2 linked regions of the Ramlibacter pinisoli genome follow. The protein of the gene in region 2 interacts with the protein of the main gene of each other region in a pairwise test. Links are inferred from orthologs where the notes say so. Each region holds a gene or a part of one and is shown on either strand. Other genes may lie near its edges. The genes, in order: GON04_RS14235 and GON04_RS01550.

What was found.
Region 1: the proteins of GON04_RS01550 (region 2) and GON04_RS14235 interact in binary tests that used the Escherichia coli proteins (3 or more experiments, as listed by UniProt). The link is inferred for Ramlibacter pinisoli from one-to-one orthologs.

Annotation. Positions count from the first base shown.
Region 1 is NZ_WSEL01000007.1:24,963-33,632, reverse strand. The notes cover bases 2,596-5,496. They hold GON04_RS14235 (glutamate-5-semialdehyde dehydrogenase), read right to left. Parts: upstream 4,723-5,496; coding sequence 3,469-4,722; downstream 2,596-3,468. Other genes in these bases: holA (DNA polymerase III subunit delta), read right to left, coding at 4,830-5,496; GON04_RS14240 (DUF6352 family protein), read right to left, coding at 2,596-3,460. Also shown: GON04_RS14250 (KUP/HAK/KT family potassium transporter), read right to left, coding at 1-933; gshA (glutamate--cysteine ligase), read right to left, coding at 1,062-2,357; more of GON04_RS14240, read right to left, coding at 2,447-2,595; more of holA, read right to left, coding at 5,497-5,915; rocD (ornithine--oxo-acid transaminase), read right to left, coding at 5,926-7,170; GON04_RS14220 (LPS-assembly lipoprotein LptE), read right to left, coding at 7,262-7,753; leuS (leucine--tRNA ligase), read right to left, coding at 7,750-8,670. UniProt on the Escherichia coli protein: Catalyzes the NADPH-dependent reduction of L-glutamate 5-phosphate into L-glutamate 5-semialdehyde and phosphate. The product spontaneously undergoes cyclization to form 1-pyrroline-5-carboxylate.
Region 2 is NZ_WSEL01000003.1:77,848-86,525, forward strand. The notes cover bases 1,814-4,722. They hold GON04_RS01550 (sulfate/molybdate ABC transporter ATP-binding protein), read right to left. Parts: upstream 3,861-4,722; coding sequence 2,766-3,860; downstream 1,814-2,765. Other genes in these bases: GON04_RS01545 (disulfide bond formation protein B), read right to left, coding at 2,203-2,727; cysW (sulfate ABC transporter permease subunit CysW), read right to left, coding at 4,018-4,722. In the rest of the region: GON04_RS01535 (diguanylate cyclase domain-containing protein), read right to left, coding at 1-10; argA (amino-acid N-acetyltransferase), read left to right, coding at 165-1,514; more of cysW, read right to left, coding at 4,723-4,911; sulfate ABC transporter permease subunit CysT, read right to left, coding at 4,908-5,792; GON04_RS01565 (sulfate ABC transporter substrate-binding protein), read right to left, coding at 5,797-6,792; GON04_RS01570 (peroxiredoxin), read right to left, coding at 6,875-7,516; GON04_RS01575 (IclR family transcriptional regulator domain-containing protein), read right to left, coding at 7,607-8,365; pobA (4-hydroxybenzoate 3-monooxygenase), read left to right, coding at 8,492-8,678. UniProt on the Escherichia coli protein: Part of the ABC transporter complex CysAWTP involved in sulfate/thiosulfate import. Responsible for energy coupling to the transport system.

The sequences.
Region 1 (8,670 bases), on a different replicon or contig from region 2:
GACGCTGAACGCCCCGGTGATCAGGGCCTGCGACGCGATCACCGTGGCGGCAGTGGCCAGCACCACCAGCGGCAGCAGCGCCCAGTCGGGCGCCATCATGTAGAACGGGTTCTTCACCGCGTCGGGATTCTCGAGCAGCAGCGCGCCCTGGCCGAAGTAGTTCATGGTCAGCGCCGGCATGACGACGGAGAACCAGGCCAGCCGGATCGGCTGCTTGCCGAAGTGGCCCAGGTCGGCGTAGAGCGCCTCGGCGCCGGTCACGCACAGCACCACCGCCCCGAGGATGACGAAGGTGGTGCCCGGGTGGTGCCACATGAACAGCACCGCGTGGTGCGGGCTCAGGGCCACCAGGATCTCGGGATGGCGCACGATGTTGGAGACGCCCAGCACGGCGATCACGACGAACCAGACGACGGTGATCGGGCCGAAGAACTTGCCGATGCCGGCGGTGCCGCGCTTTTGCACCGCGAACAGGCCGAACAGGATCACCAGCGTGATCGGGATCACGCCCTCCTTGAAGCGCGGCGACACCACCTCCAGGCCCTCGACCGCCGACAGCACCGAGATCGCCGGCGTGATGACGCCGTCGCCGTAGAACAGCGAGCTGCCGAAGATGCCGACCGCCAGCAGCACCCTGCGCAGCTTGGGCTTTTCCTTCACCGCCTGCGATGCCAGCGCCAGCATCGCGATCAGGCCGCCCTCGCCGTGGTTATCGGCGCGCAGCACCAGCACCACGTACTTGAGCGAGACGATGACCGTCAGCGTCCAGAAGAAGATCGACAGGATGCCGTACACGTTGGCCATCGTGAACGGCACGTGGCCGGAGCCGAAGACCTCCTTGACGGCGTACAGGACGCTGGTGCCGATGTCGCCGTAGACGACGCCGATGGCGGCGAGGGTCAGCGCCGCGAGCGAGGATTTCGAGCTCTGCACTAAGGTCCCCCGTCTTCGGGCCGCGGGTGCGGCGGCGGGGGTTCCGGTTCCTTTGGGGACGCTATTGTGCGCCGCTCACCTGCGCCCGTCGCGCCTTTTGTTGCAGCGCAGCAACTGGCGCCGGCCGATCAGTCGTAGGTCTCTGCCTCGGGGTCGGTGGCCTCGAGTTCGTAGCTCGCCGCTAGCATCGCCAGCCGGCCGATCACGCCGTACATGTAGAACCGGTTGGGCGCGCTGGCACCCGGCTTCTCACCCGGCTGAGGTAAGCGCGTACTCTCGGCGAACGCCAGTGGCACGTAGCCGGCGCCCGGCGCATTGAGGTTCTCGTCGATGCCGCGCTCGGGGTGCACGCGATAGAAGCCGCCGACCACGTAGCGGTCCATCATGTAGACCACCGGTTCGGCCACCGCGTCGTGGATGCGCTCGTACGTCTGCACCCCTTCCTGGATGATGACGTCGTGCACCTCCTGGCCGTCCTTGGCGACCGCCATCTTGTTCTTGGTGCGACGGTTGAGCTGGTCCAGGTCCTTCACGTCGCGCACGGTCATGATGCCCATGCCGTAGGTGCCGTTGTCGGCCTTGACGATGACGAACGGCTTCTCGTTGATGCCGTATTCCTTGTACTTCTTGCGCACCCGCGTGAGCAGGGCATCGACGTTGGTGGTCAGGCAGTCCATGCCCGCACCGGAGGCGAAATCGATCTCGCCGCACTTGTTGAACATCGGGTTGATCAGCCACGGGTCGATGCCCAGCAGCTTGCCGAAGCGCTTGGACACCTCCTCGTAGCTCTGGAAGTGGCGGCTCTTGCGCCGCACCGACCAGCCGGCGTGCAGCGGCGGCAGCAGGTACTGCTCGTGCAGGTCCTCCAGGATGCCGGGGGCGCCGGCCGACAGGTCGTTGTTGAGCAGGATGGTGCAGGGATCGAAGTCCTTCAGCCCCAGGCGGTGCCGGCTGCGCACCACCGGTTCGAGCACGACCGACTCGCCGGTGGGCAGGTTGAAGGTGGTCGGCTCCTTGATCTCCGGGCTGATCGAGCCGATGCGCACGTTCAGGCCCGCCATGTGGAAGATGCGCTTCAACTGCAGCACGTTGGACAGGTAGAACGTGTTGCGGGTGTGGTTCTCCGGGATCACCAGCAGGTTCTTGGCCTCGGGGCAGATCTTCTCGATGGCCGCCATCGCCGACTGCACCGCCAGCGGCAGCATCTCGGTGGTGAGGTTGTTCCAGCCGCCCGGGAACAGGTTGGTGTCGACCGGGGCCAGCTTGAAGCCGGCGTTGCGCACGTCGACCGAGGTGTAGAACGGCGGCGTGTGCTCCATCCACTCGAGCCGGAACCAGCGCTCGATGGCCGGCATCGACTCCAGGATGCGCTGCTCGAGTTCGTTGATCGGACCCGTGAGGGCGGTGATGAGATGCGGAACCATGGGAGCCCTCGAGGACGGCCTCGCGCCGTGGGTGAATTGTAGGAAGCTGGGGACGCGGCCGGCGCTTGCAAGGCGCGGCCGTGGCGGCGTCAGCTCTGGCGTGCCAGCGGCAGGTTCAGCAACAGGTTCTGCGGCTTGAGCCGCAGGCGCTGGCCCTCGTCCATCGCCATCGCCAGCCAGACCGGGTGCCCGGCGACCTCGGGCCGCAGCACGTGCGGGTCGGCGAACTCGAGCCGGAACAGGCACAGCATGCGCCGGCCCTGGGCCTCGTCGACGTCCTCGCCGCGGTACAGGGCGTTGAGCACCGCCGTGGCCTGCGCGTCCAGGCCGACGTGCCAGACCCACTGGTCCTCGTCGATCTCGCGCGCCACCTCCACCCGCACCCGCACGCCCAGGAAGTGCCCGATCCAGCGCTCGATCACCTCGCACAGGGCGGCCAGCGCCGGCTGGCCGTGATTGAGCTGCACCACCAGGTCGTGCGCCTCGCTGCGCTCCCAGTACTGGCCGGCGTTGGCCTCGCCCAGCACGTCGAGCTCGGCCTCGCGCGGCGTCGCGCCGGCCTGCCGCAGCAGGTCGACCAGCGAGCCGGGCGTGGCGGCCAGCGCCTGGCTCTCCACCGTCTCCTCGTCGGCCGCCATCACCTGGCCGTCGCCCTGGACGGCGATGCGCTGGGGCCGGAACAGCAGTTCGGCGGCGCGGGCCTGGAACGGCGTCGCGTCCTCGCCCAGCACCTGCCGCAGCAGCACCTGCGTGAGCTGGTGCACCAGCAGCGGCGGCACGTCGACGTCGCGCTGGAACAGCTGCAGGTAGCTGCCCTCGAGCGTCGGCCGCGCCAGCAGGCGCTCGCGGAAGCGCAGCCAGACGGCGTAGTTGTCCGCCGCATCGGGGTCGGCCAGGGCGGCCAGCCGCGCCGTCCCGACCGCCTGGCGCGGCTGCGCCAGCAGCTCCTGGTGCAGCGCGCGTTCGGCGGCGCAGGACTCGGGCAGCGGCGCCAGTTCGGGGCGCTGCAGCAGGTGGCGCAGGAAGTCGTCGGTGACGACCAGCTGGCCGTCGGCATCGGAGCGCAGGAACTGCCAGCCGCAGCCGGGCCAATAGTCAGCCATCGGGGCGGTCAGGTGCGCACTTCGCCCTGGCCGAGCACCACCCACTTCAGCGAGGTCAGGCCTTCGATGCCGACCGGGCCGCGGGCGTGGAACTTGTCGGTGCTGATGCCGATCTCGGCGCCCAGCCCGTACTCGAAGCCGTCGGCGAAGCGGGTGCTCGCGTTGACCATCACGCTGGCCGAATCGACCTCGCGCAGGAAGCGCTGGGCGTGCACGTGGTCGCGCGTGACGATGGCGTCGGTGTGGTGGCTGCTGTAGCGGTTGATGTGGGCGATGGCCTCGTCCAGACCGGCCACCATCTTGATGCTGATGATGGGCGCCAGGTACTCCTCGGACCAGTCCTGCTCGGTGGCCGGCCGCACGTCGGCGCCGCCGACGCGGGCCAGGATGGCGGCCGCCTCGGGGTCGCAGCGCATCTCGACGCCCTTGGCCGCATACACCGCGCCGATGGCCGGCAGGAAGTCGGCGGCGACGGCGCGCGCCACCAGCAGGCCCTCGCTGGCGTTGCAGGGGCTGTACTTCTGGGTCTTGGCGTTGTCGGCGATGGTGACCGCCATCGCCACGTCGCAGGGGTCGTCAACGTAGACGTGGCAGTTGCCGTCCAGGTGCTTGATGACCGGCACCCTGGCGTCGCGGCTGATGCGCTCGATCAGGCCCTTGCCGCCGCGCGGGATGATGACGTCGACGTACTGCGGCATGGCGATCAGCTGGCCGACCGCCTCGCGGTCGGTGGTCTGCACCAGTTGCACCGCGTCCTCGGGCAGGCCGGCGTCGGCCAGCGCGGCGCGCACCAGGCGGGCCAGCGCCCGGTTGGAGTCGATCGCCTCCGAGCCGCCGCGCAGGATGCAGGCGTTGCCGCTCTTGATCGACAGGCTGGCGGCCTCGATCGTCACGTTGGGGCGGCTTTCGTAGACCATGCCGAACACGCCGAGCGGCACGCGCATCTGGCCGACGCGGATGCCGCTGGGCTGCTGGGTCATGCCGCGGATCTCGCCGATGATGTCCGGCATCGCGGCCAGCTGCTCGCAGCCCTGCGCCAGCGTCTCCAGGATCTTCGGCGTGAGCCGCAGCCGATCGACCATCGGCGCGGCGAGGCCGGCGGCCTGGGCCCGCTCGAGGTCGCGGGCGTTGTCGGCGGCCAGCGCCTCGCCCGAGGCGCGCAGCCGGACGGCGATGCCCCGCAGCACCGCGTTCTTCTCGGCGGCGCTGGCGGCGGACAGGCGCGCGCTGGCCTGGCGCGCCTGCCGGCCCAGCGCCTGCATGTAGTCGGGCAGGTCGAGCGGCGCCGGGCCGCCCCTGGCCGCGAGGGCCTCGTCGGGGGGCAGCGCAGCGGCACCGGCCGCCAGCGTGGAGGCGTTCGTTCTTGCGTTCACGCCGGGATTTTCCCACGCGGGGATGGCCCCTGCTGGGCCCCGCATTCCTGGCACAGCTGCAGGGCCAGGCGCTGCAGCGCCTGCCAGCCGTCGGTCGGCCAGCCGGGCGCCTTCAGGCCCTTGACGATGCCGTCGACCACGTGCGCGCCGTGCAGCAGGTTGTCCAGCGCGGTGGCCGACAGGCGCGGCAGGACGCGCTCGAACAGGCGCTCCTTCAGGCCCCACACGCGCTGCTCGCGCAGCGCCACCGGCAGCGGCCGGCCCTCGCCCATCGCGTCCCGGACCCGCTTGAGGGCGCGGATGTCCTCGGCCAGGGTGTAGTGCACCAGCACCTCGGCCTCGCCCTCGGCCTGCAGGCCGTCCAGCATGCGCTGCACGCGCGCGACCTGGCCGCCCAGCACGGCCTCCGACAGCTTGAAGACATCGTAGCGGGCCACGTTGAGGACTGCGCTCTCGACCTGCTCGAACGACAGCTCGCCCCCCGGGTACAGCAGCCCCAGCTTCTGGATCTCCTGGTGCGCCGCCAGCAGGTTGCCCTCGACCCGGTCGGCGAAGAACTGCAGCGTGCGCTGGCCCTCCTCGCCGCCGCGCACGCGCTGGTCCTGGCGGCCCAGGCGCTGGGCGATCCACTGCGGCAGCGCGCCGCGTTCGATCGGGTCGAGCTGGATGGTCACGCCGAAGTTCTCCAGCGCGCCGAACCAGGCGCCGCCGCGCGTCATCTTGTCCAGCCGCGGCAGCAGCACCAGGGTCAGCGTGCTGTCGTTGCCCTGGGCGTCCTGGGCCAGCTGCTGCAGCGCCGGGCTGCCCTCCTTGCCGGGCTTGCCGGTCGGGATGCGGATCTCGACGATCTGGCGCTCGGCGAACAGGCTGAGCGAGCCGCCCGCCGCCAGCACCTCGCTCCAGTCGAAGTGCGCGCCGGCCACCGTGTGCACGGTGCGCTCGGTGTAGCCCTGCACGCGCGCCGCCGCGCGGATGGCGTCGGCCGCTTCCTGCACCAGCAGCGGCTCGTCGCCATGCAGGGTGTAGAGCGAGCGCAGCCCCTTCTGCAGGTGGGCGTTCAGCTGGGCGGCGGCAAGCTGCATGGCCGCGAGTTTAGTCGCGGCCGGCCCTCCAGGCCGCGACGGTGTCGCGGAAGATCGCGGTCGCGCGGTCGATCAGCGCGGCGCTGATCGTGAGCGGCGGCGCGAACCGGATCACCGTCTCGTGGGTCTCCTTGGACAGCACGCCGTTGCGCGCCAGCTGCTCGACCAGTCGGCGTGCGTTGCCGTGCGCCGGATCGATGTCGACGCCGACCCACAGGCCGCGCCCGCGCACGTCGCGGATCAGCGGCCCGGCTGCCTGCTGCACCTCCTGCAGGCGCTGCATCAGGTGCGGGCCGAGCTGGGCGGCGCGCTCGACCAGCCGCTCGTCCTCCAGCACCCGCAGGCCCTCGAGGGCGACCGCCGCCGCCAGCGCGTTGCCGCCGAAGGTGGAGCCGTGGCTGCCGGGATCGAACACGTCCATCACCGGCGCATCGGCCAGGAAGGCGCTGACCGGCAACAGGCCGGCGCCGAGCGCCTTGCCCAGGATCAGCGCGTCCGGGCGGATGCCTTCGTGCTCGAAGGCGAACCACTTGCCGGTGCGGCCCAGGCCGGCCTGCACCTCGTCGTCGACCAGCAGCACGCGGTGGGCCGTGCACCAGTCCCGCAGCTCGGCGAAGAAGCCCGGCGGCGGCAGCACAACGCCTGCCTCGCCCTGGATCGGCTCGACCAGCACGGCGCAGGTGTTGGGCGTGGCCGCCGCCCGCACGCTGGCCATGTCGCCGAAGTCGAAGTGACGGAAACCGGGTGCGAACGGGCCGAAACCGGCGCGGTACTCGGGCTCGCTGGAAAAGCCCACGATGGTGGTGGTGCGGCCGTGGAAGTTGTTGCGCGCCACCAGGATCTCGGCCTGGCCGTCGGGGATTCCCTTGACGCGGTGGCCCCAGCGGCGGGCGCACTTGATCGCCGTCTCGACCGCCTCGGCGCCGGTGTTCATCGGCAGCGCTCGCTCGAAGCCGGCCAGCGTGCACAGCTTGGCCAGGAAGGGTCCGAGCGTGTTGCCGTGGTAGGCGCGCGAGGTGACGGCGACCTTGTGCAGCTGGCGCTGCGCTGCGGCGACGACGCGCGGGTGCAGGTGGCCGTGGCTGACGGCCGAATAGGCGCCCATCATGTCGATGTACTCGCGCCCCTCGACGTCCCAGACCAGGCAGTCGAGGGCGCGGTCGACCACGACCGGCACCGGGTGGTAGTTGCGGGCACCGAACCGCGCCTCGAGGGCGACGAAGTCCTGGCTGCCGGGTCCGACCTGGCTGTCCATGGCGGCTCTCCTCGGGGACGCAGCCCCGGTTGAGTCACTCTAGGCCGGCACGGCCCGGGCCGGCGTCAGAGAACGCCTCGTCCGGCCGGATTTACAGGGACTTGATGGCGCCCAGGCGCCGCATCAACTGCTGCACCAAATCGTTCTGCATGTCGCGGTAGAGCAGGCCTTCCTCGGCCTCCTTGGCCAGCACCGCGGTTTCGTTGAAGCTGATGTCCCGCTGCTGCAGCAGCTCGGTCTCGGGAATGAGTTCCTTGCCCTGCGGCGTGCGCAGCTTGAACTTCATCCGGATGCGCAGCTGCAGCTCGCGCACCTGGCCGGAGGCGTTCACGCCCACCACCACCCGCTCGCGCCGCTCCTCCGGCACGTCGAGGATGACCTGCGCCTGGTCGGGCCGCCCGCTCAGGGGCAGCACCTGCATCTCGGGCACCGAGGACAGGTTGCGCCGCAGGTCGGTCGACACCGCCGAGCCGGAGGTGATGAGGATGGACTTGAAGGCGAAGTCAGGCGCCCGGCGCAGCTCGAAGCCGCAGCCGGCGAGGACGGCGGGCGCGACGGCCAGCAGCAGGCGGCGCCGCATCACACGACCAGGTTGACCAGCCGGCCCGGCACGATGATGACTTTCTTGGGCGTCGCGCCGGCGGCGAACTTCTGGTAGCCCTCGCTGGCCAGCGCCACCCGCTCGATCTCGGCCTTGTCGGCCGTGGCCGGCACGGAGATGGTGCCGCGGTGCTTGCCATTGACCTGCAGCACCAGCTCGACCTCCTCCTGCACCAGCGCCTGTTCGTCGATGCGCGGCCAGGGCGCGTCGAGCAGGTCGCCGTGCAGCGTCTCGTAGCCGAGCTGCTGCCACAGCGTGTGGGTCAGGTGCGGCGTGACCGGGTACAGCACCCGCAGCAGGATGCCGAAGCCCTCGGCCCGGGCGGCGTCGGCGCCGGCGTCGCCGGAGCCCTTGTCGTCCTCCAGTGCGTTGAGGATCTTCATCGCGCCCGAGACCACGGTGTTGTACTGCATGCGGGCGTAGTCGTAGTCGACCTGCTTGAGCACCGCGTGCACCTCGCGCCGCAGGGCCTTGGCCGGCTTGCCCAGGCCGGCCAGGTTGCGCAGCGCCTTGGCCTGGCCGGCGACGGCGTCGCCCTGCGCCAGCCGGTGGCCGAACGCCCAGACCCGGCGCAGGAAGCGGTAGCTGCCTTCCAGCGCGGCGTCGTTCCACTCCAGCGTGGCCTCGGGCGGGGCGGTGAACATGGTGTACAGGCGCGCGGTGTCGGCGCCGTACTTCTCGATCAGGTCCTGCGGGTCGACGCCGTTGTTCTTGGACTTGGACATCGTGGTCCAGCCCTCGTAGGCCACCGGCTTGCCGTCGGCCCGGGCGGTGGCCGAGACCACCTTGGCGTGCTCGTCGCGCACGATGTCCAGGTCGTGGGCCCAGAAGTACTGCTTGCCGGTCGTGGTGCGCGAGAACGCCTCGTTCAGCACCATGCCCTGGGTGAGCAGCTTGGT
Region 2 (8,678 bases):
CCAGGCTCACGGCACCGAAAAACCCGCCCCAGCAACCGATCGCCACGGGATCCAAACGCGACGCTCCCCCACCCTGCGGCCCCAGCGGCCAAGCGTGGGCGGTACCTTACACTGTTCTGCTCACCAGTTCCGTGCTGCCCCTGTCACAGCTGTCATCGCCGACGATGTCCACCGTCTTCAATTTCACGTTCGTGCCCTGGTTCCGGTCGGTGGCGCCGTACATCCACATGCACCGCGGCAAGACGTTCGTGGTGGGCGTCGCCGGCGAGGCCATCGCGGCCGGCAAGCTGCAGGCCATCGCGCAGGACCTGGCCCTGATCCAGAGCATGGGCGTGAAGGTGGTGCTGGTGCACGGCTTCCGCCCGCAGGTGAACGAGCAGCTCAAGGCCAAGGGCCATGCCGCCCGCTATTCGCATGGCATGCGCATCACCGACGAGGTGGCGCTCGACTGCGCCCAGGAGGCCGCCGGCCAGCTGCGCTACGAGATCGAGGCCGCCTTCAGCATGGGCCTGCCCAACACGCCGATGGCGGGCGCCACCGTGCGCGTGATCTCGGGCAACTTCATCACGGCGCGCCCGGTGGGCATCGTCGATGGAGTGGACTTCCAGCATTCGGGGCTGGTGCGCAAGGTCGACGTGGGCGGCATCCGCCGCACCCTGGACCACGGCGCCATGGTGCTGCTGTCGCCGTTCGGGTTCTCGCCGACCGGCGAAGCCTTCAACCTGACGATGGAAGAAGTGGCGACCAGCGTGGCCATCGCGCTACAGGCCGACAAGCTGGTGTTCCTGACCGAGATCCCGGGCGTGCGGGTGCACCCCGGCGAGCCCGAGTCGGACGACAACCCGATCGACACCGAGCTGCCGCTGGCCACCGCCGAGCGACTCCTTGCCCAGCTGCCCAACCCGCAGCAGCCGACCGACACCGCCTTCTACCTGCAGCACTGCGCCAAGGCCTGCAAGGCCGGCGTGGAGCGCAGCCACATCCTGCCGTTCGCGGTCGACGGCTCGCTGCTGCTGGAGATCTATGTGCACGACGGCATCGGCACCATGGTCATCGACGAGAAGCTGGAGAACCTGCGCGAGGCCACGGCCGAGGACATCGGCGGCATCCTGCAGCTGATCGAGCCGTTCGAGCGCGATGGCACCCTGGTGCGGCGCGAGCGCACCGAGATCGAACGCGACATCGCCAACTACAGCATCATCGAACACGACGGCGTGATCTTCGCGTGCGCCGCCCTCTACCCCTATCCCGAGGCCCGCACCGGCGAAATGGCGGCGCTCACGGTGTCGCCGCAAAGCCAGGGCCAGGGCGACGGCGAGAAGATCCTCAAGCGGGTGGAGCAGCGCGCCAAGGCCATGGGCCTGGAGAGCATCTTCGTGCTCACCACGCGCACCATGCACTGGTTCCTGAAGCGCGGGTTCGTCCAGGTCGAACCGGACTGGCTGCCGGAAGCGCGCAAGCGCAAGTACAACTGGGACCGGCGGTCGATGGTGTTCGTGAAGAAGCTGGTCTAGGGAAACGCCGCCTGGCCGAGGGGACGCGTTCCGGAACGACTGGGACGGTGTTCGTGGGCCCGGGGGCGCGACAGGTGGTGCCTGGCAGGGCCTCATGGTGTGCCGGTCGCGGCTTTGCTTCGCTCGCCGCGACTGCGCTGCGCCTAGCACCGGGCCGGGCTTGCCGGCTCCAACTCACTGCGCGCTACGCGCTCCGTTCAGACAAGGAGCCGGAGCCAGTTCACGATGCGCGCTGGCGCGCGCTCCGCCCGGCCCGGTTCGTCTCCGCCGCCCCACAAATCGACCCTGCCAGGCACCACCTGCCGCGTGGACAGGCTCTGCTCGATCAAGAAGGGGTGAACCGGCGCCCTGCCCCTGGTTACACCCCATGCGGGCTTGACGACTCTCTGGGTCCGGCGTGCGACGACCACTTCGGGCGGGCGATCCTGGCACGATGCCCCTACCCCGGCATTGCGGGCTCGACCCGCAATCCATCTCCCGAACGCAATTCCGCTGCGGCCTCATTCCGGAGATGGATGCCGGGTCAAGCCCGGCATGACGGCCCACTTCACCGCGTCCGCGCCCATATGGCGCAGGCCGACCGGCGTGGCCTCGTTGCTGTGCGCGGCCACGGCACCTTCAAGCTCCGCCCCCTCTCCCCCCCCGGGGGAGAGGGTTGGGGTGAGGGGGTTTCCTGCTTGGGAAAGCGTCAAGTGCGTGCGTACGCGGCGTGGCGCTTTCCGAGGGTGGTGACAACCACCCCGAGGAACACGAGCGCAAACGCCAAGAACGCAACAAACGACCAGTTAGCGATCGACCCGCCCAGGAACGTCCAGTCGATCTTGGTGCAGTCGCCGCTGCCCTTGAAGATCATCGGCACCGCGCGCTTGAGCGGGAAGGTCTCGATCATTCCGTAGAAGTCGCGGCCGCAGGACATGATCTCGGGCGGGTACCACTGCAGGAAGCTCTGGCGGGCGGCGACGAAGGCGCCGAAGCCGGAGAACAGCAGGCCCAGCACGCTGCCCGTCAGCCATGCGCCGCGGGAGCGGAAGATGGCCGTGAGGCCGGCCGCCAGGGCCACCAGGATGAGGGCGTAGCGCTGCACGATGCACATGGGACAAGGCTCGAGGCCGACCACGTGCTGCAGGTAGAGCGCGAAGGCGAGCATGCCCACGCAGGCGGCGCACACCAGCGCCAGCGTACGGCGCGGTGCCGCGAACAACCAATCGACCAACTTCTACCCCTCCTGCAACGGGAGCCGGTGGCCCGATGTCAGGCCGCCCCCTCGACGAACACCCGGGCGCGGCGCGGCGTCACCACCAGCGTCTCGCCCTCCTTGAACCCCAATTCCCTGAATTGTTGCGCAGGAATCTGGGCCTCGATGACCGCATCCTTGCCGCTGGGGTTGACGGGTTGGGTGTCGTCGGCGGGAATAAGTTCCAGCCGGGCAATGGGCCCGACGACGATCGCGCGACTGAGCTGGACCACGATGCCCCGGGCGCCGGGCGAATAGCGCTGCACGTCCAGGTCGTGCGGGCGCACGTAGGCGAAGGCCTTGGCGTTCTGCACGTCGGCATGCTCGGGCGCCTCGAGCTGCAGGCCTTCCAGGTGCACCTCGCCCTCGTGGGCGCGGCCGTGGAACATGTTCACGTCGCCCAGGAAGCCATAGACGAACGGGCTGGCGGGATGGTCCCAGACGTCCTGCGGCGAGCCGACCTGTTCGATGCGGCCGGCGTTCATCAGCACCACCCGGTCGGCCACCTCGAGGGCCTCTTCCTGGTCGTGCGTGACAAAGATACTGGTGACGTGCAACTCGTCGTGCAGCCGGCGCAGCCAGCGGCGCAGTTCCTTGCGCACCTTGGCGTCCAGCGCGCCGAACGGCTCGTCGAGCAGCAGCACCTTGGGCTCCACCGCCAGGGCGCGGGCCAGCGCGATGCGCTGGCGCTGGCCGCCGGACAGCTGCGACGGGAATCGGTCGGCCAGCCAGTCGAGCTGCACCAGGCCGAGCAGCTCGTGCACCTTCTGGCGGATCTGCGCCTCGGACGGGCGCTGGCCGCGCGGCTTCACGCGCAGGCCGAAGGCGACGTTCTCGAACACGGTCATGTGCCGGAACAGCGCGTAGTGCTGGAACACGAAGCCCACCTGCCGGTCGCGCACGTGCACGTCGGTGGTGTCCTCGCCGGCGAACAGGATGCTGCCCGCGTCGGCCGTCTCCAGGCCGGCGATGATGCGCAGCAGCGTGGTCTTGCCGCAGCCCGACGGGCCCAGCAGCGCGAGCAGTTCGCCCGAGCCGATGTCGAGCGACACGTCGCGCAGGGCATGGAAGTCGCCGAAGCGCTTGCTGACGTTGCGGATTTCGATGCTCATGGGAACGCTCTCGATAAGTTGGGAGAAAACGCCCTTACGCCGAGGGCGCAGAGGTCTTGCAGAAATCGCAGAAAAGACATGTCGATGATCTGGCCCCTTCCGCGTCTTCTGCGCTGTTTCTGCGCCTTCTGTGGAAGGGGGGCCGTTCCTTCATGCCTCAACTCACGGCAGCCTGAGGCCGTTCCATCGGCCCATCGGCCGCCGCGGCCATGGCGCGCTCGTGCTGCCACTCGGCAACGCTCTTGATCGCCAGGGTCACCACGGCCAGCAGGGCCAGCAGCGAGGCGACCGCGAACGCGGCGACCGACTGGTATTCGTTGTAGAGGATCTCGACGTGCAGCGGCATGGTGTTGGTCTGCCCGCGGATGTGGCCGGACACTACCGACACGGCGCCGAATTCGCCCATGGCGCGGGCGTTGCACAGGATCACGCCGTAGATCAGGCCCCACTTGATGTTGGGCAGGGTCACGTGCCAGAAGGTCTGCCAGCCGTTGGCCCCCAGCACGATGGCGGCCTGCTCCTCGTCGTTGCCCTGCGCCTGCATCAGCGGAATGAGCTCGCGGGCGATGAAGGGGAAGGTGACGAAGATGGTCGCCAGCACGATGCCGGGCACGGCGAACACGATCTTGATGTCGTGCGCGGCCAGCCAGGGCCCGAACCAGCCCTGCGCGCCGAAGATCAGCACGTAGATCAGGCCGGACACGACCGGCGACACCGAGAACGGCAGGTCGACCAGCGTGGTGAGGAAGGCCTTGCCGCGGAACTCGAACTTGGCGATGCACCAGGCCGCGGCGATGCCGAAGGCCAGGTTCAGCGGCACGGCGATGGCAGCGGTGATCAGCGTCAGGCGGATCGCCGCCCAGGCGTCGGGCTCGCGCAGCGCGTCGAGGTAGGCACCGGAGCCCTTGCGCAGCGCCTCGGTGAACACCGCCGCCAGCGGCAGCACCAGGAACAGCAGCAGGAACGCCAGCGCGACCCCGATCAGGGTCCACCGCACCCACGGCGCCTCGGTGGTGATGACGCGCTTGGTCGACAGGTTGCCGGTGCTCATGCCACCCCCTGCGTCTTGCGTTGCCAGGCCTGCAGCGCATTGATGACCAGCAGCAGCGCGAACGAGATGACCAGCATCACGGTGGCCACCGCGGTGGCGCCGGCGTAGTCGTATTGCTCCAGCTTGCCGATGATGATGAGCGGCGTGATCTCCGAGACCATGGGCATGTTGCCGGCGATGAAGATGACCGAGCCGTACTCCCCCACCGCCCGCGCGAACGCCATGGCGAAGCCGGTGAGCAGGGCCGGCAGGATGGCCGGCAGGATCACCCGGCTGAAGGTCTGCCAGCGGGTGGCGCCCAGGCACATGGCCGCCTCCTCCAGCTCGCGCTCGGTGTCTTCCAGCACGGGCTGCACGGTGCGCACCACGAAGGGCAGCCCGATGAAGATGAGGGCGATGACCACGCCGTTGGGGTTGAAGGCCAGCTTGATGCCCAGCGGCTCGAGGTACTGGCCGATCCAGCCGTTGCCGGCCAGCAGCGCGGTCAGCGAGATGCCGGCCACCGCCGTCGGCAGCGCGAACGGCAGGTCGACCAGCGCGTCGACGATCTTCTTGCCGGGGAAGGTGTAGCGCACCAGCACCCAGGCTACCAGCAGGCCGAAGAACACGTTGACGATGGCGGCGATGAAGGAGGCGCCGAACGTCAGGCGGTAGGACGCCATGACCCGCGGCGAGGAGACCGCGGCGACGAACTGGTCCCAGCTCAGGGTGAAGGTCTTGAAGACCAGCGCCGTGAGCGGGATGAGCACGATGAGGCCCAGGTACAGCAGCGTGTACCCGAGCGTGAGGTGGAAGCCCGGCAGCACCCGCTTGCTGCCGCCGCGGCTGCCCTTGGCCGCCGCTGGAAGGGGCGCGGCCAGACGCGCCGCGGAAGCCGACATGCGCTTACTTGACCGTGTAGATCTTGTCGAACTGGCCGCCGTCGTTGAAGTGCACCTTCTGCGCTTCGCCCAGCGAGCCGAACAGCTCCTGCACCGTGAACAGCTTCACCGGCTTGAAGGTCTTCTCGTACTTGGCCAGGATCTTGGGGTTGCGCGGGCGGATGGAATGCTTGGCGGCGATCTCCTGGCCCTCGTCGGAATACAGGAAGTTCAGGTAGGCCTTGGCGAGGTCGCCGGTGCCCTTCTTGGCCACCGTGCGCTCGACCACCGCCACCGGGTTCTCGGCCACGATGCTGGTGGACGGGTAGACCACGTCGACCTTGCCGTTGCCGAACTCGCGGTTGACCGACTCCACCTCGGATTCGAAGGTGATGAGCACGTCGCCGGTGTTGCGCTGCAGGAAGGCGGTGGTGGCATCGCGGCCGCCACGCGCCAGCACCGGCACGTTCTTGTACAGCTTGGTGAGGAACTCGCGTGCCTGGTCGTCGGTGCCGCCCTTCTTCTTCACCGAGCCCCACGCGGCCAGGTAGGCGTAGCGGCCGTTGCCGCCGGTCTTGGGGTTGACCACGACCACCTGCACGCCCGGCTTGACCAGGTCGTCCCAGTCCTTGATGCCCTTGGGGTTGCCCTCGCGCACCAGGAACAGCATGGTGCTGGTGGTGGGCGACGCGTTGTCGGGGAAGCGCTTGGACCAGTCCTTGGCCACCACGCCCTTCTCGGCCAGGAATTCGACGTCGGTGGTGGTGTTCATCGTCACCACGTCGGCGTCCAGGCCGTCGGCCACGGCGCGCGCCTGGGCACTGGAGCCGGCGTGCGACTGCTCGACCTTCACATCCTTGCCGGTCGCCTTCTTGTAGGCGGGAACGAAGGCCGCGTTGATGTCCTTGTAGAACTCGCGCGCAACGTCATAGGACACGTTCAGCAGCGTCTGCTGCGCCGAAGCCACGCCGCTGGCGGCCAGCAGGCCGGCGGCAAGGAGGGTCTTGATCTTGTTCGTCATGGTGCTTGGATGGGAAAAGCGCGAAACCGCCGATTTTCGCGTGCTTTCGGGAGACCCGCGGCGGCCGGGGCTCGCGGCGCGTTCAGCGGCCCGGCTGCGCGGTCAGCCGCAGGTACGGCGTGAGGGCGCGCCAGCCGCGGGGAAAGCGCCGGGTCAGCTCGGCGGGATCCTGCAGGCTGGGCAGGATGACCACGTCGTCGCCGTCGGTCCAGTCGGCCGGGGTGGCCACCTTGTGGCCGTCGGTCAGCTGCAGCGAATCGATGACGCGCAGGATCTCGGTGAAGTTGCGGCCGGTGCTGGCAGGGTACGTGAGCGTGGCGCGGATGACCTTCTTCGGGTCGATGATGAACACGCTGCGCACGGTGGCATTGGCCAGTGCGTTCGGGTGGATCATGTCGTACAGCAGCGCGACCTTGCGGTCGCCGTCGGCCAGGATCGGGAAGCCCACGGCCGCGCCCTGGGTCTCCTCGATGTCGCCCACCCACTGCCGGTGCGACTCGAGCGGATCGACGCTCACCGCGATGGGCTTGACGCCGCGCCGCGCGAACTCGCCGGCCAGCGCGGCCGTGCGGCCGAGCTCGGTGGTGCACACCGGCGTGAAGTCAGCCGGATGCGAGATCAGCACCACCCATGCGGCGCCTGCCCAGGCATGGAACGAGATCGGGCCCGAGGTGGAGTCCTGCTGGAAGTCGGGGGCGATATCGCCCAGCCGCAAGGTGGCCATGGATGCACATTCCGTATAAGGGGACTCGGAATTGTGGTGGCTGGGTTATGAAAACCCAACAACTGTCTGGTTGTTTGCTTATGCGGCCGCTCAGAGCAGCGGCCGTGCCTCGCGGGCGGCTTCCTGCAGCAGCGGCAACAGGTCGCGCTGCAGCGTCGGTGGCAGCAGGCGGTCGCGGGCCGTGACGACGTTCAGCGCCGCCACCACCCGGCCCTCCAGGTTGCGCAGCGGCACCGCCAGCGCGTGCACGCCCAGCTCGTGCTCCTCGCTGGCCACGCACCAGTCCTGTTCGCGCACCTGCGCCACCACCTCGCGCAGGCGCCGGGGGTCCGTCGTCGTGTGGGCCGTCAGCCGCGGCAGCTCGCGGCCGCGCAGCCAGGCGGCGAACTCGGCGCGCGGCCGGGCCGCCAGCAGCACCCGGCCGGTGGAGGTGGCATGGGCGGGCAGGCGCGCGCCCAGGTGCAGGCCGTAGGCCAGCAGGCGGGTCGGGCCGCTGCGGGCAATGATGACCACCTGGTCGCCGTCGAGCACCACGGCCGAGAACGCCTCGCCGGTGCGCGCGGCCAGCCGGTCGAGCGTGGGCTGGATGGCGCGCGGCAGGCGTGCCGAGGCCAGGTAGCTGCCGGAAAAGCGCAGCACCTTGGGCGACAGCCAGAAATGGCTGCCGTCGGTCTCCAGGTAGCCCAGGTGCGCCAGGGTCAGCAGGTGGCGGCGCGCGGCCGCGCGGGTGAGGCCGGCGCGCTGCGCGGCCAGGGTGGCGTTGAGGCGCTGGCGCTCGGTGTCGAAGCTCTCCAGCACGGCCAGGCCCTTGGCCATGCCCTCGATGAAGTCGGCGCGGGCGATCGGCATGGTGTCACTCGTTGCGCGATCATCGCGCAAGGGGCGCAATCATCGCACACGGGCGGCGCACCGCCCTCTCCGCGGCCCGTGCGGCGCCCTAAGCTGCACGCCGACACGCACACTAGGAGACACCCCATGCGCACCCAGGTCGCCATCATCGGCGCCGGCCCGTCCGGCCTCTTGCTCGGCCAGCTGCTCCACAAGGCCGGCATCGACAACGTCATCCTCGAACGGCAGACCGGCGACTACGTGCTGGGCCGCATCCGCGCCGGCATCCTCGAGCAGGGGACCGTCGACCTGATGGACGAGGCGGGCGTGGGCC